DNA from 3 places in the Afifella sp. JA880 genome. Region 2 is predicted to be linked to each of the others. Evidence: riboswitches for the same ligand, from Rfam matches in the RefSeq annotation. Region 2 holds a riboswitch; each other region holds the start of a gene.

Region 1 (4,138 bases), on a different contig from region 2:
GCCCAGGACCGCAGCGCCAGATCTGCGCCCGGATCGCGGGCTGAAGAACGAGAATCCCCCTCGTCGTCGCCTATTGGCGGCAGGGTGCGCTCGTGGATCGGGCGCCGTGAAACGACTGAGGCTCGCGCCCGCCTCGCCTCATCCGACCGACGGCATCCCCTTAAATCCCAAAAAGCGCTCAGGCGATCGCAACCGGACGGTGGGCCTCGTCGACGGCGACCATCACGAACGTCCCCTTGCCGCACAGCCTGCGGTTTTCCGACAGGAGTGCCTCGGCAATCATCGTCACCTCGACGGTCATCGAGGAGCGCCCGGTCGCCACGATCGAAGGGTTGAGCTCGATCATCTCGCCGGCGACGACCTGATCCATGAAATCGACGCGTTGCGAGGCGGCCATGACGACGATTTTTCGGCAATGTCGGGTCGCTGCGACGAACGCGGATTTGCCCATCGCGGCAAGGACGTGGCCGCCATAGAGGCTGCCGTAATGGCTCGTCTGATCGGGAAAGACGATTTCGCAGGAGCCGCTTTCAGACACGGGCATCTCGGGTTCGTCCGACAGGGGTGGCAGCGCGCCGCCATACCGCTCTAACGTATCGGCGGCCACCATGTTGAAGATGCCCCGCGTCGACAAGCGCCGTTCGCCGGACAACGGCGCCTCGGCGAAGAGATCGACCTCGACGCCAAGCGAACGGCGGCCGACACGCACCACCTTTCCCGTCAGCTCGACGATTTCCCCAACATGCGCCGGGACGTGAAAATCGATGCGTTCGCAGGAGGCGGTGACGAAGTCGACATGCGCGTAACGCGAGGCGACGAGGAAGGCGACCTTGTCCATATGCGCAAGGCCGATGCCGCCGAAGAGCGTGCCATGGTGATTGGCGTCGCCGGGAAAGACGAAGTCGATCAGTCGGGTAAAGCCGTTGGCGGGACGCCCCAACCCGTTCTCCGAGCTTTTCTCCGGCGCGTTCATTGCGCGCTCCCCGCCGTTTCAGCACGCAAATGCTCTGCTGCCATGATCATGTCGAGACCTCCCCATCCCAAGCGCTCAAGCTGCCCTGCCTCGCCGGCGCCGCAGAAGCCGCGCAAACCTCACCCAAGGGGCGCAGGGCCTGAGCACCTTCCCGCGTCAAGCGCACCGCAGCGCACACCGTCAAGGCGGACTTTCTGCCGATCGCTCAGGCGCAACCTCTCACGCCCAATCTATCCGCCCGACCTATGGGAAGCCCCACGAAACCCGGCAAAGGCCCCGTGTGCGCCCCGCCTCTGCGGCCTTTTGCCCCCTCTCCCAGAGCCATCCATTCTCGCAGGAGGCCGCGCCGCCGGGCGCCATCGGCAAGCTTCATCCTTCGCCGCCAAAAGCGAAAGCGACTTCCAATCAAGCCCATGCGCCTGCGATTCATCTTGACGCGACGGTCGCGATCGTGGTCCCGTCCTTTCGACGGTGCCTCTTTGGAGGCTCAAAAGGGAACGCGGTGCGGGCGATGCTCAAATCCGCGACTGTCCCCGCAACTGTGAGCGGTGAATCGCTCGTCACAATGCCACTGGCCCCGAGGGTACCGGGAAGGCGGCGACGCGATCATGACCCGCAAGTCAGGAGACCTGCCGTCAACCGTGGTCACGCGCGGTCACGTCGGTCGGGGTGTGCCGATGGGGTAGACTTCATGCGCACGCGCCCATGAAGCGTCCTCGATCGCGGTGATGTGCCAACCGGCCGTGCGCCGCCCTTGAGGTCGTCCCGTGTTTTTCTCCCGCCCCCCGCGTGAAGGCGTTCCGCCGCAACGCTTCGTCGCCGTTTGTGCCGGCTTTTTCGTCGCCGCCGGCATCTCTCCGGCCGCCGCGCAGGACGATGACGTCATCGAACTCCCCGAACTCTCCGTCACGGCGAACCTGACGGCGACGCCGCTCACGCAGGTCGGCAGCGCCGTGACCGTCATCACTGGCGAGGAGCTGAAACAGCAGAACATCCACGACGCGACGGAAGCGCTGCGTCAGGTGCCGGGTGTGATCGTCAACGCGGCCGGCCCACGCGGCCAGTTCACGCAGCTTCGGATCCGCGGCTCTGAAGGCAACCAGACCAAGATCTTCGTCGACGGCATCCCCGTCAACGACCCGGCGCGCGGTTCGGAATTCGATTTCGCGCATCTTCTTGCCGACAACATCGAGCGCATCGAGGTGCTGCGCGGGCCGCAGAGCGCGCTCTACGGCTCCGACGCGATCGGCGGCGTCGTCAACATCATCACCCGGCGCGCCGAACCCGGCACGCATCTGACGGGCCGCCTCGAAGCCGGTTCGCACAAGACGCTGAGCGGCAACGCCACGATCGGGACGGCCGGCACCAACTACGATTTTCTCGCCGGCGCCTCCGGCGTACGCACCGACGGCATCTCGGTCGCCGATGAACGCCTCGGCAATCCGGAAGACGACGGCTACGAAAACGGCACCCTCTTCGCCAAGGGCGGCGTCGACGTCACCGACTGGCTGAACCTTTCAGGCGTTGCACGCTACACGCGCCTGCGCACCGATCTCGATTCGGAAGGGTTTCTGCCCTCCGTCGGCCATACCGGCCCGCTCGATTCCAATCAGGACATGAAGGGCGACCAGCTTTTCACCCGCGCTCAGGCGAAGGTGACGCTCCTCGACGGTCATTGGGAACAGCTCGCCGGCATCTCCTACACCGATCAGAACCGCGATTATCGCGATCTCGACCCGACCACGGTCACGAGCACTTACGAAGGCGAACGGCTGCAGTTCGATTACCGCTCGACCTTCATGTTCGATACGCCCGCCATCGCCAATGCCGGGCATACGCTCACGTTTGGGGTCGAGCGGGGTGAAGACAGCGCCGTCTCCGACAGCGCCTGGTCGTCCTTCGATCGCTCCATCACCTCGACGGGCTTCATCGGCCAGTATCAGCTCAGCCTGTTTGAGGACCTGTCGCTGACGGCGGGCCTCCGCCACGACCTGAACGACGTCTTCGAGGATGCCACCACCTACCGGCTGACCGGCGCCTACAATTTCCGCCAGACCGGCACCAAGCTCCACGCCTCCTACGGCACCGGCGTGAAGAACCCGACGCTCTTCGAACTCTACGGCTACACCAACACCTATCGCGGCAATCCGGATCTCGAGCCGGAAGAGGCGAAAGGCTTCGACGTCGGCGTCACGCAGGCCTTCTGGGCGAACCGCGCCTCGCTCGACGTCACCTATTTCAATCAGGAGATCTCCAACCTCATCACCGGCTCGGGCCAGTCCTCGATCAACCAGCCGGGAGAATCCAAGATCGATGGCGTGGAAGTCGCCCTGACGGTGGAGCCGGTCGACAATCTGACGGTGACAGGCTCCTACACCTATACGGACGGCGAGGATCCGACCGGCGACGAATTGATCCGCCGGCCGCAGAACGTCGCCAGTCTGGTCGTCAACTACGCCTTCCTTCAGGGCCGCGCCAACGTCAACGTGTCGGTCGATTACAACGGCGAGCAGAAGGACTGGGTGTGGACCGACGCCCTTTACGTGAACCGCGAGACGCTCACCCTCGACCCCTACACGCTCGTCGATGTCGCCGCCTCCTACGACATCACCGACAACACCCAGATCTACGGGCGCGTGGAGAACCTCCTCGACGAAAAGGCCTATGATCAGTGGGGTTATGACCGGGAAGGCGTCAGCGCCTATGCCGGAGTTCGGCTGACATTCTAATGCCTGGGCCTTGGCTCACGTATTGTCTGGCAGCCGTTGCGGTCCTCGCCGTCGCCGATGCTCCTCCGGCGGCGGCGAGGCCGCAGCACATCGTCTCGATCAATCTGTGTGCCGATCAGCTTCTGATGCGGCTTGCAGATCCCGATCAGATCGCCTCACTCAGCTATTTCTCGCGCGACGCCTCCATGTCGAACCTCGCCGAGGAGGCCCGCGCGTTTCCGCGCAATCGCGGCCTCGCCGAGGAGGTGATGCGCTACAAACCCGACATGGTCTTTGCCGGGCGCTATACGAAACGCGTCACCGTCGATCTGTTGAAGCGGATCGGCGTCGATGTCGTGGAACTCGACGTGCCGCGCTCGCTTCCCGACATCGAAGCCCAGATCCGCCGCGTTGGCGCCGAGCTCGGCCAGGAGGCGCGAGCGGAGGCATTGGTGCA
Region 2 (4,138 bases):
CCGGCGATCCGCAAGCTCGCGGGTGATTTTCTCCACCAGCCGGCGGAAATCTCCGTCGCCCCGGTGTCGCGCCCGATCGAGCAGATTGCACAAAGCGTCATCAACGTTGCGAGTGCCGGCAAGCGCGACATGCTCGTCGATCTCCTCGGCGCTGCCGATATGGAGCGGGCGATCGTCTTCACGCGCACCAAGCGCGGTGCCGACAAGGTGAGCCAGCATCTCGACAAGGCTGGGCTGCGCTCAGCGGCGATCCACGGCAATAAGAGCCAGAATCAGCGTGAAAAGGCGCTCGGTGCCTTCCGCAACGGCCGTGTCGCCGTTCTGGTCGCGACCGATATCGCAGCGCGCGGCATCGACATCGACGACGTTTCGCATGTCGTCAATTTCGAGCTGCCGAACGTGCCGGAGGCCTATGTGCACCGCATCGGGCGGACCGCGCGCGCCGGCAAGAGCGGCATCGCGATCTCGCTGTGCGATCATTCCGAGCGGGGTCTTCTGCGCGACATCGAAAAGCTGATCGGCAAGAGGATCGATGCGCATGGGGCCGCACCTCGGCGCGAGGCGTTTGCGGACCAGGGCGGGGCCGAGGTGGTCGATGAAACAGATGAGGCGCCGTCTGCAGACGTGCGCCAGCAGGCGGGCGAGCGGCGCGACGAAAGATCACGCCAGCCTGGCAAGCGCAATTCTCCCTCACGCAACCGCCGGCGTTCGGGCAACAAACCCGCGGCCTTCGAAGCTCGCTCCGAGGGGCGCAACGAAGGGCGGAGCGACGGGCGGAATGAAGGCCGCAACGGCGACGCCCCGAAAGGCGGCCGCAACCGCAGGCCGGAAGGTGCCGAAGGAGGCCGTTCGGCCAAGCGGGCCGAGGGCGGCGCGCCCAAGAGCCGCAAAGGTGGCTCGGATGGCCGGCGTGACGGGGCCCGCCGCGACGGCGGCCGCGGCAACGAGGGCGCCCAGGCCGGTCTGGAACGGATGCTGCGCAAGAGCAGCAAGCCAAAAACCGGGGCGGGCGACAAGCAGGTCGCCGCGCGCTGAAGACAGCGACGCCACGCAAGTTTGAGAGGGCCGGCCGCCATGTGCGGTCGGCCTTTTTTGTGCCCTCGGGCACCCTTCGGCGTGGTCCGTTGCCGGCAAAGGAAAGCCGTGCCGGGCATGGCTGCTCAACGTGCACGGCATTGACAATTATGGCCATTCGCCGGCAGATGGGGGTGTCAACGGTTTCCGGACGCAAAGCGACCGGATTAAAAGGGAACACGGTGAGGCGTACCCAGCAGGGACCAAAACCGTGGCTGCCCCCGCAACTGTGAGCGGCGAGCAGGGCTTCAACATGTCACTGGCGCATTGGCGCTGGGAAGACGAAGCCATGCTGTGACCCGCAAGCCAGGAGACCTGCCGCTGACGCGCGACGCCGGGCGACCGGTGCCGCACCGCAACGGACGCCGGGGTGAGCGTCTGGCGGTGGAACGGCGCCAGGAATCCGATTTGCGCCCAATCCTCGCCAAAACCCCGATCGTCCTTTCCGCATCACTGTCGCGGTTCGTCCGCTGCAGTCATTGGAGAGACGATACGAATGAACCTTCGTAAGTTTGCCTGTGCCGCCCTCACATCGGCGGCGTTTCTTCTTCCCGCCGCAGCCGAAGCGCATTTTCAGCTGATCTATACGCCCGAGGTGAATCTCGCCGAGCCGGGCGACGTGCCGCTGAAGCTCATCTTCTGGCATCCCTTCGAGAACGGCCATGTCATGGATATGGGCGCGCCGGAAGAGTTCTACGCCGTCTTCCGCGGCAAGAAGATCGATCTCAAGGACAGCCTGAAGCCGATCTCCTTCGAGGGGCTGGAAAACAGCGCGCAAGCCTTCGATGCCACGCTGCCGGCGAAGCGCGCCGGCGATTACACGCTCGTCGTCGTGCCTCAGCCCTATTACGAGGAGAGCGAGGACATCTACATCCAGCAGATCGCCAAGGCCTATCTGAACCGGGCGCAATTGCCGACCGATTGGGCCGAGCCCAAAGGGCTTGCGACGGAAATCGTGCCGCTCGATCGCCCGACCAACATTCTGGCCGGCTCCACCTTCACGGGCCGTGTCCTGTCGGAAGGCAAGCCGGTCGCGGGTGCCGAGATCGAAGTCGAATACATGGCGGCCGAGCCCTCCATGGACGAGAACAAGCCCACCGAACCCAAAGCCTCGCCGATGCCGGGCGGTGCCGTCATCGCGATGAGCGACGAGAACGGCTACTTCACCTTCGGCGTCCCCAAGGCCGGGTTCTGGGGCTTTGCCGCGCTCGGTACGGGTCCGAAGACGGAGTTCGAGGGCAAAGAGCTCTCGCAGGACGCCGTCATCTGGGTGCGCGCCTACGACGTCGAATGACGGCAGGAGGGATCGATGCATATTGTCGACGGAGCTCTCGCCAATGACGTCGTCATCGGGGGAGCGGTGTTGGCGGCCGGGGGCATTGCGCTCGGCCTCAAATCGCTGACGGCGGAAAAGATGCCGGCCGCCGGGGTGTTGAGCGCGACGTTCTTCGTCGCCTCGCTCATCCATGTTCCGATCGGTCCCTCCAGCGTGCATCTCATCATGAACGGTCTGGCCGGGCTGGTGCTCGGCTGGGCCGCCTTTCCGGCGCTGTTCGTCGGGCTTCTTCTGCAAGCGGTGTTCTTCGGCTTCGGAGGGCTCACCGTGCTCGGGGTGAATACGCTCAACATCGCGCTGCCGGCAGTGATCGTCTATTATCTGTGCCGACGCGGGATCGCCTCCAATTCGCTGACGGTCGCCGCGATTTCAGGCGCCATCGGCGGGGGGCTCGCGATCGCGCTGACGACGGCGTTCGTCGCGATCGCTCTGGCGCTGTCCGGCGACGAATTCATCCCGGCCGCCAAGCTCGTCTTCTTCGCCCATATCCCGATCATGATCATCGAAGCTCTGGTGACGGGGGCGGCCGTGGTTCTGGCCCGCCGCGTCAAGCCGGAGCTCTTCGCCACTTTCAATCGATCCGCTGCCGAGGAGGTCGCGCTATGAGAAAGCTCTGCGCAGCCCTCGTTTTCCTGGCTCTTCTGCCCGCATCGCAGGCTCTCGCCCACAAGGTCATCGCGTCCGTCTATGCGTCCGGCGACGTCGTGGAAGGCGAGGTCGGCTTTTCCAACGGCGATATGGCGAAAGATGCGACGGTCGAGGTGTTCGACGACAACGGCAACAAGCTCGGCGAGGCGGTAACCGACGAGACCGGCGCCTTCACCTACAAGCCCGAAAAGGCGGTGCCGCTCGTCTTCAAGGCCAATCTCGGCGCGGGCCATGTGGCGCAGGTGCGGATGTCGGCCGAGGAGTTGCCGGAGATCGGCGGTGCGGAGGCCTCATCGCCGGCGCTGGTCGCTGCCGAAGCTGCGGCCGGTGCCGAGCCGGCGTCTTCCGGGACTATGGGGGCGACCGCCCAAAGCTCCGGCGTCGACCTCGCCGCGCTTCTTGAAGCACAGCACGAGATGATCACCGAAGCGGTGCAGAAGCAGGTGATCCCGCTCCGGCGCGATATCGACGCCTATAAGGAGAAGCACGACATGCAGAGCATCCTCGGTGGGATCGGCTATATCTTCGGCATCTTCGGCGTCGCGTTCTATATCGCGGCCCGGCGCAAGATGACGGCGGCCTGACGATGAGCCACGTTCTCTCAGCCGGACGGCGCGCGCTCACCGATACGGGCGAAGCCAAGGGCACGCTGATCGATGGCATCGACGTGCGCACCCGCATCGTCGTTGCTGTCGCCTTCGCCATCGTGATGGTGAGCCTGCAGGATCTCGCCGTTTTGGCGACCGGGCTTCTGGCGGCGTTCTTCCTGATGCTGTCGGCGCGGCTGCCGGTCGGTCGGACGCTCAAGCGCATGGCGATGATGGACAGCTTCATCATCTTCCTGATCGCCATGCTGCCCTTCACCGTGCCGGGCGATGCGATGTTCACCGTCTTCGGGTTTGCGGCGAGCTGGCAGGGGCTGCGGCAGGCGGCGGAGATCGCGCTGACGGCGAATGCCGTGATCCTCGCCTTGATGGCGCTCGTCGGCTCCACCGAGCCGGTGACGCTCGGCCATGCGTTGCGGCGTTTGATGGTGCCGGAAAAGCTCATCTACCTGCTGATGTTCACCGTGCGCTATGT
Region 3 (4,138 bases), on a different contig from region 2:
ATCCTTGGCCGCCTCGATGCGCTTCTCGGTGAGAAACTGCTTGTAGCTGATGCCGACACATTCGCGAAAACGGTGCGCGAGGTGCGACGGGCTGAGATGCGCGACATTGGCGACAGCCGAGAGCGACATGTTTTCATCGGCATAGTTTTCGGAAATGAAGGCGATCGCACGCTTGACCGGATCTCTCTCCGGCGCACAGGGCGTGGCAGCCGACGTCACGTCCCGCGCGATCTCCGCATCGGCGGCGGACGAGGACGCACTCAATTCCGTGCAGATCTCACCGTGGAGCTTCCGCAACAATTCGCCAAGCTTCGCCGGACGGATCGGCTTCAGAAGATAGTCGAGCGCACCGATCTTGAGAGCGCGTTGCACATAGGCAAATTCATCATAAGCCGTGAGGAAGATGAGCCGCGTGCGCGGCAGCTCGGCCTTGATGATCGCCGCCGCTTCCAACCCGTCCACGCCGGGCATCTTGATGTCGATCAGAATAAGCTCAGGCCGCTCGCGCCGCGCCAGCTCCACCGCCTCGGAGCCGTTCTTGGCCTCCCAGACATTGGCGAAGTCGAGCGCCTCAGCCGCCACGACGCGGCTGACCGTCGAGCGAATGATGGGCGTGTCGTCGGCCACCAAAAGGCCGGGCCGAACCGAGGACTCCTGTTGAAAAGCGCCTTGAAACATGGACGCAAAACGCTCAGTGCGTGCGAGCTCAAGCATTTTCGAGCTGCGCATAGTCGCCGAGTGGCCAGGAAAGCTCAATTCGGGTTCCCTCATTCAATCTGCTTGTTACTTTTAGATCGAAGTCGTTGCCGTACTCGCTGTCGAGCCGGGTGATGACACTTTGCAGTCCGAGAGCCGCGCGGCTGCGCTCCGCCTGCTGCAGGACACAACGATCGTTGTTGAGCGCGGCGACCTGAGCCTCGCTCATCCCCGCGCCGTTGTCATAAACCTCGATCAAGCCGCGATCGCCTACCCTCCGGGCCGAAACGCGCACACGCACCGGCCGCGAGAGCGCTTCCACCCCATGCACGATAGCGTTCTCGGCAAGCGGCTGCAGAACCATGCACGGGACCGGCCAATTGCGCAGGCTTTCGTCGAGATCGACTTCGATGCTCAGGTGGTCGCCGAAGCGAAGCTGGTGGAGGCGCAAGCAGCGTTCGATCATGTCGAATTCTTCGCTGAGCGGCACCGAAGTGGCGAGATTGCGCAGGCTGTAGCGGAGGATGTCGCTCAGCATGTAAGCGACCTCCTCGGTCTTCACCGCCTTCTCCTCGAAAGCCGTGTAGCCAATGAGCGTCAAGGAATTGAACAGGAAATGCGGATTGACGCGCGCCTGCAACGCCCGCAACTGCGCATCCTGCAGCGCCTTTTCCGTCGCGGCTTTGGCTTTCACCTCTTTGAGGAGGCGCGCCTGGATCAGGTTCGTCTTGCCAATCTCGATGATGTGGCTCGCCGCCAGCATCAGCATCTCGACAGCGGAATCGAGGCGATCTCGATCGGCCGCCGGCATGGCATAGACGGCTTCCTCGAGTTCAGCCGGAGCAATGCCAATTGAACCGTTTCGGTCGAGCACGTTCTGGATCGTGCGCTCGCGTTCACTTTCGAGCATCACCTGGCCGCACAAGAGGCAGCCGAGATATTCATCCTCGATGATGATCGGCGCGGCGACGTCGACGAGCCCGGCATGGCAGACATAGGTTGCCGGCCGGCCAGACCGGTAGGCGGCGAGGCCCCCGCAGGCATCGCATGCATGACAGCGCCGCAACCCTTCGGGGGTGGAGCGCATCAAACGACACACAGGCTGGAAATTGCTTGTTTTGGTGACGGGAACCCCGTCGCGACCAACTGTCACCGCCGCCATATCCATGGCCTTGGCAAAAGTGTCCTGGATCCTCTGCAACGTCGGGACGTCGACGAAGTCCTGGATCCGCCACTTATGAGTTGGGAAATGCTCTTCCATCAGGATGACCGACCTGCCCAACGCCGAAAGATGACAAGCAAGCGCAAGCGCTGCCCACCGTGATTTTCGTCGCTGGATGCAAACCCCGACATCCCTCGTTGTACGCCGACAGCCCACACAGCCCGACGCACATCACCGGCAGGTCTCCTGGCTCGCGGCACCAAGCAAGGGCTACCTTCCCAGCACTTTCGCGCCAGTGGCACTCCCAGCCCTGCTCTCCGCTCACAGTTGCGGGGGCAGCTACGGTTTCGGTCCCTTTTTGGCAGGCCTCACCGTATTCCCTTTTCATCCTTGCACTCTCGCGCTCGGAAACCGGTAACGGGCTTTTACTGGCGCCAAGAGAGGCATATGTCAAGTCGGCAAGGCCGCTAACGCTTTCGTTACCCACGTGTAACAGGAAAAAATTCTATCTTTGGTTTATTAACAGCGCGCATAGGTTGCTTTTTGCCATAGAATGGCCACGCCGCGCTCCAATATCCGTAATATTTACATCAACATCTAAGCCCAATACTTTGATGCATGACGATATCTACAGATACTTGGGCATACACCCGGCCATAACGCCGCATATTGCCGGCCGCGATAACCTCTCCGTGAGGCGTCAGATGCACCGCCCAGTGGGACGGATAGCGCCTTTTAGTACAGGGTTTCCGCAACAGAGGCGGACTGCCACCGCACCTGCTCGCGACCTCCTCGGCACCGCCTCTTCGAACACAGGGACGGGCGATACCGTCAAAGCATCCGCCTGAGCTATAAAGCCTGCCCGTCCTTGTCGAAGAAATGACAATGGGCGGGATCGAAACTCAGCCAAACGCGCTCGCCCGTCGTCACATCGCTGATCCCGGCCGTCTCGACGGTCACAAGATCATCCTCGCCGATATTGGCATAGAGAAGCGTATGGTTGCCGAAAGCCTCGACAACCACGATCTCGGCCGCAATGCCCTCGGTTTTCTCGCGGCTGAACTCGATCTCATGGGGGCGGATGCCAAGTGCGATTTCGTCCTGATCGATCGCCGCTGCCGGCGCTTCCGGAAAAGCCATTTCGACCCCGTTTGGGAGCTTGAGGCGAGGACCTCCCTCCGACGCTCCGGCGACGCGCACCGGCAGGAAGTTCATCTGCGGGCTGCCGATGAAGCTCGCCACGAAACGGGTCTTCGGCTTGCCATAGAGTTCGAGCGGCGTGCCCACCTGCTCGATGCGCCCCTCGTTCAACACCACGATGCGGTCGGCGAGCGTCATCGCCTCGGTCTGGTCGTGCGTGACGTAGATCATCGTGGCGTCCATGTCGCGATGCAGGCGCGCGATCTCGATGCGCATCTGGGCGCGCAGAGCTGCGTCGAGGTTGGACAAAGGCTCGTCGAACAGGAAGACCTTCGGATCGCGCACAATCGCACGGCCGATGGCGACACGCTGACGTTGGCCGCCGGACAATTGCCGCGGCTTGCGCTGGAGAAGCTCCGACAGGCGCAGCATTTCTGCCGCTTCCGTGACCTGCCGCTTGATCTCCGACTTCTCGACCTTCGCCTGCTTCAGGCCGAAGCCCATATTCTTTTCCACGCTCAGATGCGGATAGAGCGCGTAGGACTGGAACACCATCGAGATGCCGCGCTTGGCAGGCGACAAATCCTTCACCGAACGCCCCTCGATCAAAAGGTCGCCGGAGGTGATCTCCTCCAGCCCCGCAATCAAGCGCAGGAGCGTCGACTTCCCGCATCCCGACGGTCCGACGAAGACGACGAATTCTCCGGGCTCGACACCAAGGTCGACACCGCGGATCACCTCCGCGGCCCCGAACTTCTTACGCACGCCTCGAAGTTCAACTTGCAGCTCTCGGGCCATGGCGGTCACCTCGTTCAACCGAATGCCGATGGTTTGATGACGGGGACGTTTTCGCCCGCCACAGGATTGAGACGGCGGCGCACCATGGCCGCCGCTCCGATGAGGCCGGAATCGTTACCATGCTCGGTCGCCAAGATCCGGGCATCATCAAACAGATACGGCCAGGTGTTTGCCCGAAGGTGGCGACGGATACGGTCCAGCAGAAAGCCTCCGGCGAGCGAGATGCCCCCGCCGACGACGCAAAGCTCGATGGCGGTGAGGTTGATCATCGTCCCGAATGCCTGGGCGATGTAGCGCCCCATCGTCTCGAACGCCGCGTCGGCTCGTGCATCACCGGCCAGA

What was found. Region 2 has a riboswitch for cobalamin ahead of NYQ83_RS12970 (DUF4198 domain-containing protein). Riboswitches for the same ligand answer to the same signal wherever they lie in the genome.
Region 1: it holds a riboswitch for cobalamin, as region 2 does, so the genes downstream of both, NYQ83_RS07525 (TonB-dependent receptor plug domain-containing protein) here and NYQ83_RS12970 (DUF4198 domain-containing protein) in region 2, are expected to answer to the same signal.
Region 3: it holds a riboswitch for cobalamin, as region 2 does, so the genes downstream of both, NYQ83_RS03800 (PocR ligand-binding domain-containing protein) here and NYQ83_RS12970 (DUF4198 domain-containing protein) in region 2, are expected to answer to the same signal.

Annotation. Positions count from the first base shown of each region.
Region 1 covers NZ_JAOANH010000001.1:1,592,279-1,596,416, forward strand. Annotated here, with positions in the region: gene NYQ83_RS07520 (acyl-CoA thioesterase) at 179-973, opposite strand; cobalamin riboswitch at 1,426-1,625, shown strand; gene NYQ83_RS07525 (TonB-dependent receptor plug domain-containing protein) at 1,741-3,702, shown strand; gene NYQ83_RS07530 (ABC transporter substrate-binding protein) at 3,702-4,138, shown strand, end outside.
Region 2 covers NZ_JAOANH010000002.1:1,004,758-1,008,895, reverse strand. Annotated here, with positions in the region: gene NYQ83_RS12975 (DEAD/DEAH box helicase) at 1-1,035, shown strand, start outside; cobalamin riboswitch at 1,199-1,412, shown strand; gene NYQ83_RS12970 (DUF4198 domain-containing protein) at 1,571-2,368, shown strand; gene cbiM (cobalt transporter CbiM) at 2,384-3,016, shown strand; gene NYQ83_RS12960 (cobalt ABC transporter permease) at 3,013-3,642, shown strand; gene cbiQ (cobalt ECF transporter T component CbiQ) at 3,645-4,138, shown strand, end outside.
Region 3 covers NZ_JAOANH010000001.1:814,614-818,751, forward strand. Annotated here, with positions in the region: gene NYQ83_RS03795 (response regulator) at 1-627, opposite strand, end outside; gene NYQ83_RS03800 (PocR ligand-binding domain-containing protein) at 707-1,957, opposite strand; cobalamin riboswitch at 2,077-2,289, opposite strand; gene NYQ83_RS03805 (ABC transporter ATP-binding protein) at 2,708-3,796, opposite strand; gene NYQ83_RS03810 (ROK family protein) at 3,811-4,138, opposite strand, start outside.